Regions from separate parts of the Microbulbifer sp. JSM ZJ756 genome, predicted to be linked through region 1. Evidence: predicted binding sites of a transcription regulator. Region 1 holds the regulator's gene; each other region holds the start of a gene.
The links. Region 1 encodes PhoB, which activates phosphate uptake and scavenging genes when phosphate is short. Its sites were predicted from a motif close to TGTCATAAANNTGTAACA; they were not measured.
Positions count from the first base shown of each region.

Region 2: ACH6CX_RS09395 (PhoX family protein) is a predicted target of PhoB. The motif match lies at 2,375-2,392, and genes of this name have one in related genera.
Region 3: ppk1 (polyphosphate kinase 1) is a predicted target of PhoB. The motif match lies at 2,459-2,476, and genes of this name have one in related genera.

Region 1 covers NZ_JBISER010000003.1:324,216-329,570, forward strand. Annotated here, with positions in the region: gene ACH6CX_RS07665 (DUF938 domain-containing protein) at 1-58, shown strand, start outside; gene ACH6CX_RS07670 (hypothetical protein) at 73-435, shown strand; gene phoR (phosphate regulon sensor histidine kinase PhoR) at 457-1,758, opposite strand; gene phoB (phosphate regulon transcriptional regulator PhoB) at 1,899-2,603, opposite strand; gene ubiA (4-hydroxybenzoate octaprenyltransferase) at 2,694-3,575, opposite strand; gene ACH6CX_RS07690 (chorismate lyase) at 3,572-4,171, opposite strand; gene ACH6CX_RS07695 (dicarboxylate/amino acid:cation symporter) at 4,403-5,355, shown strand, end outside.
Region 2 covers NZ_JBISER010000004.1:288,510-293,864, reverse strand. Annotated here, with positions in the region: gene ACH6CX_RS09400 (MarC family protein) at 1-365, shown strand, start outside; gene ACH6CX_RS09395 (PhoX family protein) at 406-2,334, opposite strand; gene ACH6CX_RS09390 (TonB-dependent receptor) at 2,563-5,172, shown strand.
Region 3 covers NZ_JBISER010000004.1:296,429-301,783, forward strand. Annotated here, with positions in the region: gene ACH6CX_RS09410 (hypothetical protein) at 1-149, shown strand, start outside; gene ppk1 (polyphosphate kinase 1) at 111-2,201, opposite strand; gene ACH6CX_RS09420 (Ppx/GppA phosphatase family protein) at 2,486-3,958, shown strand; gene ACH6CX_RS09425 (YdiU family protein) at 3,966-5,355, shown strand, end outside.

The DNA.
Region 1 (5,355 bases):
GCGCAATCGCGCGGCGCCGGCTGGTTACAGGCAGTCGACAACAAGCAGTTATCAATAACGAGGTGAGCTGATATGCCCCAGTGGCTCGAGATTGCCGTGGTGATGGCGTTTGCCATTGCCGCCGTGTTTTTCCTGGCGAAATACCGCGAGACCGCGGCCACCCTGCACGAGAGTGAGCGGATGAAAAAGCGGCTCTCCAGCGAGCTGACCCGCTACCGGGATGCCACCACCCTGCGCGCCCTGCGCGATGCGCTGGTGGGCAGTAACGGCCTGCCAATAGACGATGAGGGCCGCGAACACCTGCTGGTCCGCGACGGAGATATGCAGCTCTACCACCTGACCCTGCGGCGCCAGTGCAATGCCGTGGGTGAAGGCGAGAAAGTGACCTATACGAAGGATGGCAAAGAGGTCGAGCTCGAGGAGCTGAACCAGTAACGCCCCCGCCCGTTCCCGGGATCAGGCGGCGCTGCTGGTTGCCAGGCGCTGTTCCGGGAAATGCAGGGTGAAAGTACTGCCCCGCCCGGGACTGCTGTGTACGGTCATCTCGGCCCCGTGGCGCAGCAATACATGCTTGACGATGGCCAGCCCCAGGCCGGTGCCGCCGCTCTCCCGGGAGCGCCCGGCGTCCACCCGGTAAAAGCGCTCGGTCAACCGCGGGATATGGATGGGATCGATACCGATGCCACTGTCGCGCACGGCGAAGTGGCCGCCCCGGCCATCGACCCACCAGCGCAGCTGGATCGGCCCGCCCTCCGGGCTGTACTTGACCGCATTCAGCACCAGGTTGGCAAAAGCGCTGTGCAGCTCGGTGGCATCGCCGGTGATGATTGAATCCTGCTGGCAGTCCACCGTGATTTCGTGGCGGCCGCCACTGAAACTTCGCGCCTCCTGAGCAACCCGTTCCATCAGCTCGCTGACAGTAATCTTTTCCCGCCCGCTTTCCCGCTCCGAGGTTTCCAGTCGCGCCAGCAGCAACAGGTCATTGACCAGCGCCGTCATGCGAGCGGTCTGCTCACGCATCTGCGCCATGGGCCGCTGCCAGGGTTGTGGCGCCATCCCGCTGCCCTCGAGGGTCTCCAGGTAGCCGGCAATCACGGTCAGCGGTGTGCGCAATTCATGGGAAACATTGGCGACAAAGTCCCGGCGCATCTGCTCCAGGTTGTGCAGCCGGGTGATGTCCCGCACGATCACCAGCGCCTCGTCGCGGCCGTAGCGGGTGAGTTCCAGCTGCAGGATGCGGGCGTCATTGCCCGGCGCGGGCATGGTCAGCGGGCCGCGGGCGCCGGGTTCGTTATTGTGGATATAGCGCACGAAGCCGGGGTCGCGGACAAAGTTGACCAGTGGCTGGCCGGCGTCTTCCGGGCGCAGCTTCAACAGCTCACCGGCGGCGGGGTTCCACCAGGCCAGGTTGCCGTCGTCTTCCAGCGCCACGATACCCTCGCGCAGGGCACTGGTGCTCTCCTGCACCCGGCGCAGCATGGCGTGGAGTTTCTGCTTTTCGCGCCGGTGGCGGCGCTGCAGGCGGTAGAAATCGTCCGAGATCTCGCCCCAGATGCCGAATACGGTGGGGGCAGGGCCGCGACGGCCGTTGGCCAGCCAGCGATTGAAGCGGTGCTGCTGGGCGAGGATCCAGAAGAGGTAGACCCCCAGGCCCAACACAAGCGCCCAGCGCCATTCAGTGGTGGCAAAGCCGAATATTGCCGTGCCGAGGGCGATCACCGCGAAGCGGGAAAACTCGCCGATACTCCGTTCCAGCATAGTGGTGGGCTGTCTCCGGTCTGCGGATGGGCGTACGGCGAGTGGCCGCCGCCTCTGGTCCGGCTCGGGTCAGGTTGCTCGTTGTCTGGTGGTACGGCTTCCAGCGACGGGCCGTGCCGCAGGTCGCGCAGGGCGAATTCTTACACTTTCTCGGCGGTTTGCACAGAAAAGCGATACCCGGTGCCGCGCACCGTCTGGATAAAGCGGTCGTGACCGTCGACGGCGAGGGCCTTGCGCAGGCGCCGGATATGAACATCGACGGTGCGCTCTTCGACGTAGACATTGCCGCCCCAGACATGGTCCAGCAACTGGGTACGGGTGTAGGCGCGCTCCTGGTGGGAGAGGAAAAATGTCAGCAGGCGGAACTCGGTGGGGCCCATATCCACTGCCTGGCCCTTGATGCTTACCCGGTGACTGATGGGGTCCAGCACCAGGTCGCCGGCGGTGAGCGGTTCCTCCGGGGTGGAGGGGCCGGCACGACGGAGCACCGCTTTCAGGCGGGCAACCAGTTCGCGCGGGGAAAACGGCTTGGTGATGTAATCGTCGGCGCCGGTTTCGAGGCCCTTGATCTTGTGGTCCTCTTCGCCCTTGGCGGTCAGCATGATGATGGGCAGGGTCGAGGTGAGCTCGTCCCGCTTCAGGCGCCGGGCCAGCTCGATCCCGGATACATCGGGCAGCATCCAGTCGAGCAGGATCAGGTCCGGCCGCTCGTCGATTACCAGTGCGTGCGCTTCCTGCGCGTTTTCAGCCTCGATACAGCGGTAATCCGCCATTTCCAGTGCCACCCGTAGCATATCGCGCACGGGAGCTTCATCGTCGACGATGAGAATCGTTTTGCTGTCCATGTAACTGTCACACCCTACTGTCGGTGGGGTCATTTAACGGCATTTTAGTGACAACCATATGACAGTCACCCTGTGCCGTGACAGGTTTGTTCAGCCGAACAGGAAAGAGAAAAATATACCCGCAAAAACGACACCGCCTACCCAGTTGTTGTTCAGGAAGGCCTGAAAGCAGGGTGTTCTTTCCCGGTCGCGCACCAGCCACTGCTGGTACGCGAACAGCCCGGCGGCGACCAGCACGCCGGCATAATAGACAGCTCCCAGCCCGAAGCGCGGGCCCACCAGCAGCAGCGACGTTACCACCAGCAGCTGCAGGACGGCGGTCATGGGCCGGTCCAGCTCGCCGAACAGTACCGCGGTGGACTTGACCCCGATCTTCAGGTCGTCATCCCGGTCCACCATGGCATAGAAGGTGTCGTAGGCCACTGTCCACAGCAGGTTGGCGGTATACAGCAACCAGGCCTCGGCTGGCACCTCGCCCCGCACCGCTGCGAATGACATGGGAATGCCCATGCTGAAGGCCGCGCCCAGCACCACCTGCGGCAGGTGGGTATAGCGCTTGGCGAAGGGATAGCAGAATGCCAGGGCCACCGCCGGCAGTGACAGCAGGATCGTCAGCCTGTTGGTGGTCAGCACCAGCAGCAGGGCCACCAGGCTCAGGCCGACAAACAGCCACACCGCGGAGGCCGGAGTGATTTTACCGGTGGCCAGCGGGCGGCCCGCAGTGCGCTTTACATGGCCGTCGATACCCCGGTCGGCGAAGTCATTGATTGCGCAGCCGGCGGCACGCATCAGGATCACGCCCAGGGTGAATACCGCAAACAGGTGCAGGCCGGGCCAGCCGCCGGCCGCCAGCCACAGTGCCCACCAGGTGGGCCACAGCAGCAACAGTGAGCCGATCGGGCGGTCCAGTCGCGCCAGCTGCCAGTAAGGGAGCGCTGCGGGCCAGCGCTGGGAGAGTTGTTGACTGATCACGTGTTCTGTCCCCTTCCCGGCTGCCGTCCCGCCATGGGCGGGCAGTCGGGATCAAAAGCCTGCAGGAATGTCTCCGCCACCAGCAGCGGCCGGTGATGCAGCCAGAAAGTCGAGCGCCGTCCCCAGGCCAGTTCCGACTCGCCCGCCAGTTCCGGCAGGGCGCATTGCGGGTTGCGCCGCTGGCGGTTCAGCACAATCGGGTCTCGCCGGATGCCCGGTTCACTGAACAACAGCTCGCCCAGCGGGCGGCTGTCCAGGTGGCGCAATTGCCGCGCGGGCCCGCGCAGGGTCTGTTCCGGCAAAACGCTGCGGGCATAGACCCAGGGGGTGTCGTTGCCGTACAGCAGCACTTCGCGCACCAGCGCCAGTTGCCGGTTGCGCAGTCCGAGTTCGCGTCGCTCCTCGAGGTTGGGTTGCGCCCAGCGCTGGTCCAGCACCTGTACCCGGAACCGGTTGGCGCTCAGCTGCCGCAGCGCCGCCGTCAATGAGCCGGGATGCAGCAGCCACGCCAGCAGCGGAGCCGGCGGCCGGCAGTGCAGGGACTCCAGCGGCTGCCTGAACCACTGGCCCACAGGTGCGTAAGGAGACTGGTACAACACAAACCCCGGAGCAAAACCAAAGGCGCTATTGTACCCCGGCCTGCGGCCCGGTAACCAATTCCGCCACCCGACTTTTGCCGAAGGCCGCGGCTGCCGATATAGTGGCCGTTTGCGCAAAGCGGAACCTATCCGGTCCCCCGACCCGCACCAGCGCACCGGTTCCTGCACGGAAAGTATCGTGCGGGCCTGCGGCACGGGGCCAAACAATCGTGGAGAACTGCAACAGACATGGGTCTCACTACAAGAATACTCCTGGGGATGCTGGCCGGCATCGTGGTCGGGGTCGTCATCTATGCCGTCGGCCACACCCTGATGCCGGGCAGCAGCCTGGCCCACTTCCTCGACACATACCTCGCCGGTGGCCTGTTCGATATCATCGGCCGGGTATTTATCGCCTCGCTCAAACTGATGGTGGTGCCGCTGGTGCTGGTATCGCTGATCTGTGGTGCCTGTGCCCTGTCCGAGGGGCACCGCATCGGCCCCCTGGCAGGCAAGACCCTGTTGCTGTACCTGCTCACCACCGCAGTGGCCATTTCACTGGCGCTGCTGGCGGCCCTGGTGGTGCAGCCCGGTGTCGGCGTTGAGGCCAGTGCCTCCGCGACATTCGAGGCCAAGGAGTCCCCGCCCCTGTCCGAGGTACTGGTGAATATCTTCCCCACCAACCCGGTGCAGGCCATGGCCGAGGGGAACATGCTGCAGATCATCGTGTTTGCCCTGCTGATGGGCTACGCGATCGCGCACTGCGGCGAGCCCGGCCGGCGCGTGTCGGCGTTCTTCCGCGACCTCAACGACGTGATCCTGCGCATGGTGGGCGTGCTGATGGTGTTTGCGCCCTACGGTGTCTTCGCCCTGCTCGCCAAGACCTTCGCCGAGCTGGGTTGGGGCTTCATGCTCGACCTGGGCAAATACTTCCTGGTGGTCCTGGGTGTGCTGCTGCTTCACGGGCTGGGGGTCTATTCCCTGGTGCTCAAGCTGCTGTCCGGGCTCAACCCGCTGGAACTGCTGAAGAAAATGCGCCCGGCGATGGCCTTTGCCTTCAGTACCGCTTCCTCGGCCGCCACTATCCCCGTCACACTGGCCACGGTTGAGAAGCGCCTGGGTGTGGATAACAAGGTGGCTGCCTTTACCGTACCCCTGGGAGCCACCATCAATATGGACGGCACTGCCATCATGCAGGGCGT
Region 2 (5,355 bases), on a different contig from region 1:
TGTTTGCCCTGACAATGATTTTCGGTGAGGGCAAGCCGGAGCAGGAAGTCGAGATCGCCAGGAGTGGCCACGAGACGGCGATATTCCCGCTGGCGGTACCTTCCATCGCCTCGCCCGGGGCCATGCTGGCGGCAGTGGTACTGACCGACAATTACCGCTTTGACCCGATCCACCAGATGCGCACCGCCACTTCAATGCTGGCGGTGCTGGGGATCGTCCTCCTGTTGCTGCTTACCGCACAGTGGATTCACCGCTGGATTGGCAATGCTGGCGCCAGTATCGTCAGTCGGGTCATGGGGCTGATCCTCGCATCGGTTGCCACCACCAATGTGCTGGTGGGAATCCAGCAGTTCTTTTCCATCTGAGTGCCGACCGCGATCCATTTACGAGCCAGCAGCCAACCTGTCAGCTTCCCACTACGCCGCCATCTTTCCGGCTGATCGCCAGCACACTGGGCCGCGGCGGCAGGGCCGGGTCATTGTCCGGCCAGCGATGCATGGGGTTGTCGAAGCTTGAGCGGCCACCGTCGGCGGGATGCTGCACGGCGATAAAAAGGGTGGTGCCATCGGGGGTGAATTCCGGCCCGCACACCTCGGCGCCCTGCGGGCAGCCAAAGAAATGTTTCGGAGCGGCGCGTAATTCACCTTCGGTGGCCATGGCCCAGAGGCCGTCATGGAAGCCGAAGTCCTCGCAGCCGTCGGTGGCAACCCACATATTGCCGGCGTGGTCGAACGCAACATTGTCCGGGTTGGCGAACCAGCCGTGCGGCGATATAGCCCCGGTCACCTGCTGGCCGTAGGCGCCGCGCTCGTTCGGGTCCTCGGCGTTGGGGTTGCCGCCGAGCAGGAAGGTATGCCAGCGGAAAATGTCGCTGGTGTGGTCGCGCTCGCCATCCCGGCCCGGCGGTACGATTTCCAGCACGTGGCCGGCGGCATTGCGTGGGCGGGGATTGGCGGCGTTGGTGTCGTCGGCGCCGCGTCTCTTGTTCTTGGTCAGCATGACGTAAGTGCAGTCGTTGACCGGGTTGGTCTCCACATCCTCCGGCCGGTCCATGGGCGTGGCGCCCAGCAGGCTGGCGGCGCGGCGGGCGTCTACAAGGACGTCAGCCTGGTTGCGGAAACCGTTTTCCGGTGTCAGTGGACCCTCGCCAAAGATCAGCGGCAGCCAGCGGCCGCTGCCGTCGGCATTGAATTGCCCGGCAAACAGGGTGCCTGCCGTAAGCAGGTTGCGATTGGCCCGGTGGTTTCCGGGGCGGTAGGCCTCGGCGGAGACGAAGCGATAGACGAACTGGCCCTCGTCGTCATCACCACCATAGGCCACCACTGGCTGGCCTGGCTTGCAGGCCAGGGTAAACCCCTCGTGTTCAAAGCGTCCCAGTGTGGTCAGCTTGCGCGGGCGGGATTCCGGGTCGTAGGGATCAAATTCCACCATCCAGCCGAAGCGGTTGGGCTCATGCGGCTCGACGCCGATATCAAAGCGCGGGTCATGGTCACCCCAGTTGCGATTGTCCGGGGCAATGCCAAATGCATGGTGATTGCGGGCCTCTACCGGGTCGGCAATGGCGTCCGGGTCTCCCTGGAAAGCGCCACCGAAGCCCTCTTCGGCAATCAGTACCGTGCCCCAGGGGGTCTTGCCGCCGGCGCAGTTTCCCACGGTGCCGAACACCCGGGTGCCACTGGGGTCGGCGGCGGTCTGCAGGCGCGGGTCACCGGCGGCGGGGCCGACGATATCCATTTCGGTGCCGAGGGTGATGCGGCGGTTGTAGGGGCTGTCCAGCACTGCCTGCCAGCCAGCCGGGGTTTTCTCGATCTCCACGATGGCGTGACCACAGGCGGCCTGCTCGATGGCCACATGTTCGGCGCTCACGCCGCGGGTGGCGCTGTACTCATCGTTGTAGCCAGGAAACATCAGGTGCGGCTGGGTGTATTCGTGGTTGACGCACAACAGGCCGCGCTTGCTGCTGTCGCTGCGGCAGTGCCTGTCCCCATCCCCCGGGCCGGCGTCCTCGGCCAGTGGCATAAAGGCAATGAAGTCGTTGTTGTAACCAAAGCGTTGCTGCTGCTCTGCCGCGGTCAGCCCTTCCGGGTCGAATACACCGGCCCCCGCCTCGATGGGATCCCCCCAGCGCAGCAACACGTCGGCGCGATAACCCTCGGGCAGGTGATGGCTGGCATCCAGGCCGTGGGGGACCTCGGTAAAAGTCAGCGAAGCCCGGTCAAACCCGGGGCTTCGATTGCACGCTGATAGCAGGCCACTGGTGGCACCGGTTGCACCGAGGGCACCTATCGCTTTGAAGAGAGTGCGGCGGGACGGGTCTGGCGGCAGCTTTTTCATTTTGTCTCCGGCTCTTTCTGTGACAGTGACCAGGGCTCGCTGTCACAGATTTGCAACCTCATAGTAGTTTAGTGGGCATCGGAGTCTGCCAGTGTCCCGTGACAATTCAGTGAACGATCAGTGATGCCTGCGGTGCCACAATTTTCAACAAAATGTCACCCAACAGTCACGCCCGACGTCTAACCTGCGCCCCATCGAACACCTGCCATAAAAAGGAATGGGGACCTTATGAAAAACCGATCGACCCGGGTCGCACTCGTTACACTGCCGCTAACGGCAATCGCTGCTGCGGTTATTTCTGTGAATGCAGTGGCACAGGCTGGGGAAGGCGCCCTGGAAACCATCGAGGTGACTGCCCAGGCGGCCAACGCCAGCAGTGATATCGAGCGCCAGCGCCGCTCCAACAAAGTTGTTGCGGTGCAGACTTCCGATGCGATTGGCGAATTGCCAGACGCCAACGTCACCGAAGCACTGCAGCGCATGCCAGGTGTATTTATCGCCCGCGACCAGGGGGAGGGGCGTTTCGTCGGTGTGCGGGGTATCGACCCGAACCTGAATGCGGCGACTATTAATGGGGTCAGCCTGCCCGCGCCGGAAACCGACAGCCGGGCCGTGGCCATGGATGTGATCCCCTCCGACCTGCTTGCCAGCCTGGAAGTATTCAAGACGCTCACGCCGGATATGAGCTCGGACTCCATCGGCGGTGCCATTGAGATCAAGAGCCTGAATGCCCTGGACCAGGATGGCCAGCAGTTCAAGCTGAGTGTCGAGAACAGTTACAGCACGTTGCAGGAGGAGAACAGCCCGAAGCTTGCCGGTACCCTCACCAGGGTATTCGAGCTGGATGGCGGTCGCGAGCTGGGGGTAGCGATTGCCGCGAGCCACCAGGAACGAAAATTCGGCTCTGAAAATGTGGAGACAGATGGCATCTGGGAGGAGCTTACCGCGGAGGATGGCAGTGAGGCCTTTGGGGCCGCCGAGATTGAGCAGCGCGATTACACAGTGACCCGCGAGCGTACCGGCCTGGCCGCCAATTTCGACCTGAGCCTGGGCGAGACCAGCCTGCTTTACCTGCATACCCTCTATTCCGATTTCTCCGATGAAGAAGAGCGCCAGCGTAATTCCTGGAAGCTGGATGAGGAAAATGATAATCCGGCCACTATCACAGCCAGCTCTGCGGTATGGAACGACGCGGCACTGGAAAAGTCGTTGAAGGACCGCTTCGAGGAGCAGCAGATCCTCTCCATGGTCTTTGGCGGAGAGCATGACCTGGATCAATGGGGCGTTGAATATGCGCTGGGCTACTCCCATGCCGAGGAAGCCGAGCCACACCGCCGCGATACAGATTTTGTACAGGAAGGCTTGCAGCTGGGCTACACCAGTGCCGGGGAAAAACCCACCCTGGCCATCGGTGCTGGTGATGTCGAAGCGGCGATGGATGCGTCCAATTACAAGCTCGACGAGATTGTGATCGAGGACAATTTTACCGAGGATGAGGAGGTCAGCTTCCGCATCGATATCAGCCGCGAAATACAGCTGGCCGGTAACCCTTCCGAGCTGAAATTCGGTTTGCACGAGCGACGCCGGGAAAAGACCGGTGACCTGAATGCCGTGGTTTACGATGATTTTGGTGGCGACTTTACCCTGGCTGATTTCGCCATGAACAATGTCGACTACAGCCTGGGCCGCTTTGGTCCCGGGATTAATATGGGTGGCCTGAATAACTTCATCGACGCCAGCCTGTCCAGCTTTGCAGTGGATGAAACCGATACCGCCCTGGACTCTGCACGCGACTATGCCATGAACGAGGATATTTCTGCGCTGTATGTCATGAACAGCATTGAGATGGACCGTGCCCAGTTGGTATACGGCGTTCGCTACGAGTCGACCGACTTCTCCGCCGCGGGAAGCCAGGTGGTTGAGTCCGGTGAAGCCATTCCCGGTGCGGAGCAAGTTGCCGAAGACGTTTATGTTTCCCCGGTGAGTTTTGCACAGGAGTACAGCAAGCTGTTCCCGAGTGTGAACTTCAAGTACGACTATAACGATAATATCGTTCTGCGCGCCGCCTATACCGAGTCCCTGTCGCGACCCGCGTTTGGTGCACTCAACCCGTCACCGGAAACCATTGAATACGATGAAGGCGAGCTGGAGGTGGAAGCAGGCAACCCGGCACTGGATCCCTATGAAGCGCAGAACCTGGACTTCACTGCGGAGTATTACGCCGATGCCCTGGGCATGTTCTCAGCGGGCATTTTCCACAAGCGTATCGATAACTTTATCGTGACCGCAGACGTGGCCAGCACTACGGACTTCAGCCGCTATGTGGGCAGTCTGCCGGTAGAGGACGCGGAAGTCCTGCAGTCGATCAACGGCGACACTGCAACCCTGACCGGCGCCGAGCTGTCATGGACCCGCGGTTTCGATAACGGCCTGCTGTTGCGTGCCAATGCCACCTTCGCAGACTCGGAAGCCAGCCTTGGCCCCGGGGCTGGTGCCGGGCGCAACGACGAGATATCACTGCCCTCACAGGCAGATATAGTGGGCAACTTTATCGTTGGTTACGAGCGCGATGCACTGAGCCTGCGCCTGGCCACCACGTTCAAGGGCGAGCGCCTGCTCGAAGTGGACCTGGAGGATGCCGCGGGAGACCGGTATGAATCCGACCACATGCAGGTAGATTTGTCGGCCAGGTACCGCTTCAGTAACGGGCTCCAACTGACCTTCAGCGGTGTCAACCTCACCGACGAGCCGTTCTTTGTCGAGAACTCTGGCTATAACGGCCAGTATGAGGAATATGGTCCCACCTACGCGCTGGGCCTGACTTACAGCACCTTCTAAAGTCTAGAGTCGGGACAGCAGCGGGATAGAGCCGGGAGCGAATAGCAGCAGAAGCCGGGCCCCCGGGTTGGGGACCGGCTTCCTGTTGCTGATGGGTTGTAACCTGCCAGCCGTGGACCGGGGCAGGAGCTGTCGACAGGTCCTGCCGGCCCCATTCGTTTTTGCCTGCCAGTTTTATTTGCC
Region 3 (5,355 bases), on a different contig from region 1:
GCGGCCCCGGCAATGAATTCAGCACCTGGGTGGTCACCCCTCAGTACCCCCGTATCACGATCCAGTCGAAGTGCAGCGACCGGCTGAAAGTGGGCAAGCGTTACCGCTTCTCATTCAGTCGCGGCCACCTGGTCGGCTTCAGTCGATAGCGGCAGCCTGTCCTGGGCTTTCTTCAGGAAGCGATAGACCGAATCCTGCGCCCGGCAGCCACGGGCACCGTGGCCGGCGATTCGGGTGTTGCTCTGGTCGCGGTCGAGTATCCGGGCCTTGCGGTTGTCACGCCACTGCAATTCCATGATCTCCCGCACCGTATCACGATGCTTCTGGTCCCAGATGGGGAAGGTGACCTCTACCCGGTGATCCAGGTTACGGGTCATCAGGTCTGCGGACGACAGCCACACTTCTTCCTCGCCGCCGTTGTGGAACATATACACCCGTGCATGCTCCAGGTATTTGTCCACCAGGCTGATCACCTCGATATTGTCAGACAGGCCCGGCGTCTCGCAGACCAGTGAGCACATGCTGCGCACAATCAGGCGAATGCGCACACCGGCACCACTGGCACGGTAGAGCCGCGCGATGATTTCGCTGTCCACCAGGTTGTTGCACTTGAAAAACAGTTCGGCTCGCTCACCGCGCTCGGCAGCCTGGATTTCCCGGTCAATGGCGTACAGCAACGCCGGCCGGTTGGTATAGGGTGACACGGCAATATGCCGGTACTCGGGACGCTGGTGTGTGTACTGGATGAACTCGAACACGTTGTACACGTCCTGCCCCAGCCTCTGGTCACTGGTCAACAGGCTGAAATCGCAGTAGACGCGCGCGGTGCTCTCATTGAAGTTGCCTGTGCCCAGGTGACTGTAGAATCGTTGCTGGCCGTTTTCCTCCCGCAGGATCGAGATCAGCTTGCAGTGCACTTTCAGCCCTGGCACCCCGTAAATCACCTCGACACCGGCATCACGCAGTTCGTTGGACCAGTGAATATTGGCCAGTTCATCGAAACGTGCCTGCAGCTCCACCACCGCCACGACGCGCTTGTTATTGCGCACCGCATTGATCAGTGCGGCCACCACACGGGAATTGCTGGCCACCCGATAGAGGTTGATGCGAATTTCCCTTACCTGGGGGTCGATGGCCGCGGAAATCAGCAGGTTGCTGATCGCCCGGAAGTCGTGGTACGGATAGTAGAGCAACTGGTCACGGACATTCAGCAGCCCGAAGACACTCTCCTTTTCCGGCAGGGTCTCGAGTGGTTGCAGCGGCTTGTAGCGATGCCGGGCAGATTCCGCCGGGAATTTCATGAAATCCTTGGAATTATGGTAGCGCCCGCCCGGGGTATAGCTGTCAAAGCTGCCCATCCGCAGCTTTTTCTTCACCAGGTTGAATACCACTTCCGGCATGGCCGCATCGTAAGCCATCCGTACCGGGTCCGCCTGCTTGCGTTTTTTCAGGGACTTGGCCACACGCGCGACGATATTCTGCGTGATTTCCTCACTCAGCTCGAGTTCCGCATCGCGACTGATCTTGAACATGAAGGCTTCCGCACGCTCGATGGGCAGTACATAGCGGAAAACATCCACCAGGCAGGCACGGATGATATTATCGAGGACGATATAAACCTTTTCGTGATGTCCTTCCCGCGGCGGGATCACCACAAACCGTGGCAGTGTATCAGTAGGGATCTCCAGGGCCGCGAAACGCTCACTACCATCTTTCAGCTTTAAGTAAATAGCGAAGTAAATACTCGCCTCATTCAGCAGCGGCATATTTTCCCGGTCATCGATAAAGAAGGGCTCCAGCTCCGGCAGCACCTCGCTGTGAAAATACTCCTCCACGAACGTGCGCTGTTTGTCTGTCAGCTGGTTCTCGCTGACCAGGTGGATATTATGCTGTCCCAGGTCCGAGAGCACCTTGGTATAGGCAGCGTATGAGCGCCTTTGCAGGCGCAGTACCCTCTCATTGATACTGGCCAGCAGCTCGGAAAAATACTGCTTCTTTTTTGCGCTCTTGGCAAAAGTCGCTACCCGCCGCACATCGGCAACCCGCACACGATAGAATTCGTCCAGGTTACTGGAGAAAATACCCAGGAAGCGCACCCGCTCGATAATGGGTACGCGCTCGTCCTCCACCTCCTGCAGGACGCGCTCATTGAAGGAGAGCCAGCTTAGCTCTTTGGGATATACCGGTGTATTGTTAACCATGTACCACTTGCTAGATTCTTTTGGGCGACTGAGATGATACGGCCCGGCGGATGCGGTGGATGCAATGAATGGATGCGGCGGATGCAAAGGCCCCCCGCTACCCTGTAGCTCTATCCACATTGCCCCGCTCGCGTATCTGCGCCAGTATTTTACGTACAGCGATTATTCTGCCCGGCTCCACTGGCAATGCTCGCAGGTGACGGCGGGCCCGGTTTTATTGTATCGCCGGATAATAGTAGGGCAGTTTGCTACATTCAGATGACAATTTTTTGACAGGAACAATAATGCTGCATGACGCCGAACGCTACGCGGCACTGGATCTCGGCTCCAACAGCTTCCACCTGTTGCTGGCCGAATTCCGCGACCAGCGCATGGTGCGCCTGCATACCGACCGCGCCATGGTACGGCTCGCCGCGGGGCTGGACGACGAGCGCAACCTGGACCCGGAGGTGGCCGAACGCGCCCTGGCAGCCATGCAGAGATTCCGCCCGGTGCTGGAACAATTGCCTGTGGACCATGTGCGGGTAGTCGGCACCAACACCCTGCGCGCCGCCAGCAATGCCGATGGCTTTATGGAGCGGGCCGAGGCGATTCTAGGGGTTCCGATTGACATTATCAGCGGTATCGAGGAAGCGCGGCTAATCTACTCCGGCGTCATCGCCGCCGCGGATGGCCCGCCACGATTGCGCTGCGCAGTGGATATTGGCGGCGGCTCCACAGAACTGGTGCGCGGGCGCGAAGTACCGCATGAATTGCAGAGTCTCTACATGGGTTGCGTGGCCTACAACCGCCGCTTCTTTGCCGACGGCAAAATAGACGCCGCCAGGAAAAACAGCTTTACCCGCGCGCGCCGCGCCGCCAGCGCCGAACTCCAGGGCCTGCGCCACTTCGCCGAAAACGCCGAGGCCATCGGTGCCTCGGGCACCATCAAGGCGGTGGCGCGGGTGTTGAACAATGGCGAACTGCTCGACATTGAGCGCGACGCGCTGGAGGGGCTGGCAGAACGCGTGGCAGCCTGCAAGACCGTCGCCGACCTGGACTTGCCGGACTTCGACGAGGAGCGCCGCCCGGTATTCGCCGCCGGCCTGGCGATCCTGCTGGCGGTGTTCCGCGAGCTGGATATCGAGCGCATGCGGGTTTCGCCCTACGCGATCCGCGAGGGCATCGTCCACGACCTGGCCGGGCGCCTGCACGGCGGCGACCGCCGCGCGGATACCGTCGCGGATATGATGCAGCGGGGGCAGATAGACCCGGACCAGGCACGCCGGGTGGTGAATACCGCCGAGGACCTGCTGCTGATGCTGCGCCCGGAATGCCCCCACGACCAGCGGCGGCGCCTGCAGTGGGCGGCACAGTTACACGAGCTGGGCCTGGCACTGTCCCACAGCAATTCCCGCAAGCTGGGGGCCTATATGATCGAGAAGGCGGACCTGGCCGGGTTTGGGCGCAGTGAGCAGGAGCACCTGGCGCACCTGGTGCGCAACCAGCGCGGGCGCATCAAGCCGCCGCGCGAGCATTACGGCTTCCACCCCAATCCCGACCTGTTGTTGTGCCTGCGACTGGCCTGTATCGTGCACCGCGACCACGCCGACCACGACCTCGATGGCGTAGAACTCAGTGCGGGCGGGGAACACTACCGCCTGCGCCTGTCCCGGCAGTGGCTGGAAAGCAATCCGGCGATCGAGGACCTGCTGTACCAGGAAGCGGAGCACTGGCAGTCACGTTCGCCGGGGCTGCTACTGGAGCCCTACAATTAAAGGCACTATGAAAAAACTGGACCAGGTCACCCTCAGCCATCACTTTGCGGATCTCGGCGACGCCTTCGGCAGCCGGGTCGATCCCGCCCCATTCGAGCGCCCGCACCTTATCCACGCCAACCCGGCGGTGATGGCGCGGCTGGGCATCGACCCGGCCGAGGCCGGTAATCCCGCGTGGGCGGAGCTCGGCTGTGGCAAGCGGCTGTTCCACGGCAGCCGGCCATTCGCGATGAAATATACCGGCCACCAGTTCGGCGTTTACAACCCGGACCTGGGGGATGGCCGCGCCCTGCTGCTCGGCGAGGTGGAACACGATGGCCGGCTCTGGGAACTGCACCTGAAAGGCGCCGGCAAGACACCCTATTCGCGCTTCGGTGACGGCCGCGCGGTGTTGCGCTCCACCATTCGCGAATACCTGGCTGGAGAGGCCCTGCACGGGCTGGGCATCCCCACCACCCGCGCCCTGTGCATTGTCGGCAGCGACGAACCGGTGGCCCGCGAGCAGATCGAGACCGGCGCCATGCTCATCCGCGTAGCGGAGTCCCATGTCCGCTTCGGCCACTTCGAGTACCTGTTCTACACCAGGCAACTGGAGGCGCTCCACCGGCTGGTGGAATTCACCTGTGCGCGCTTCCTGCCCGAAGCAGTCGATTTGCCCGCCGCAGAGCAGGCCGAGGCCCTGCTGCGCTTCGCCACCCGCCGCAGCGCCGAGGTGGCCGCCGGCTGGCAGGCAGTGGGTTTCGCCCATGGGGTACTGAACACCGACAATATGTCGATTATCGGTGACACCTTCGACTTCGGTCCCTACGGTTTCCTCGACGATTACGAACCCGGTTTTATCTGCAACCACTCGGACCACACCGGCCGCTACGCCTTCGAGCAGCAGCCCGGTGTCGTGCTGTGGAACCTGAACGCCCTGGCCCACGCCTTTTCGGACTTTGTCAGCGCCGATACGCTGAAGGACTGCCTGGAGGAATTCCAGCCGCTGCTGATCGAGGAATACGCGGCGCGCATGCGCAGCAAACTGGGGCTGGAGAGCGCCGATGATGCCGACCAGCAACTGTGCGCACAACTGCTGCAACTGCTGGAGCAGGCCGGTGCCGATTACACCCTGTTCTTTCGCGCACTGGCCCACTACCGGGGTGAACGCCCGCCCGCAGCACTGCAGGAGCTGATCCCGGTGGCGCAGCACGAGGCCCTGGATCACTGGCTCAACCACTACGACCAGCGGCTGGCCCACGAACAGCGCGACAGCCGCAGCCGTAACCGCGCCATGCTGGCGGCCAACCCCAAGTACATCCTGCGCAATTACCTGGCACAGAAAGTGATCGATGCCGCCGGCAACAATGATTTCCGGCCCCTGGAGACCCTGTTCGGGCTGCTGCAGGCGCCGTTCG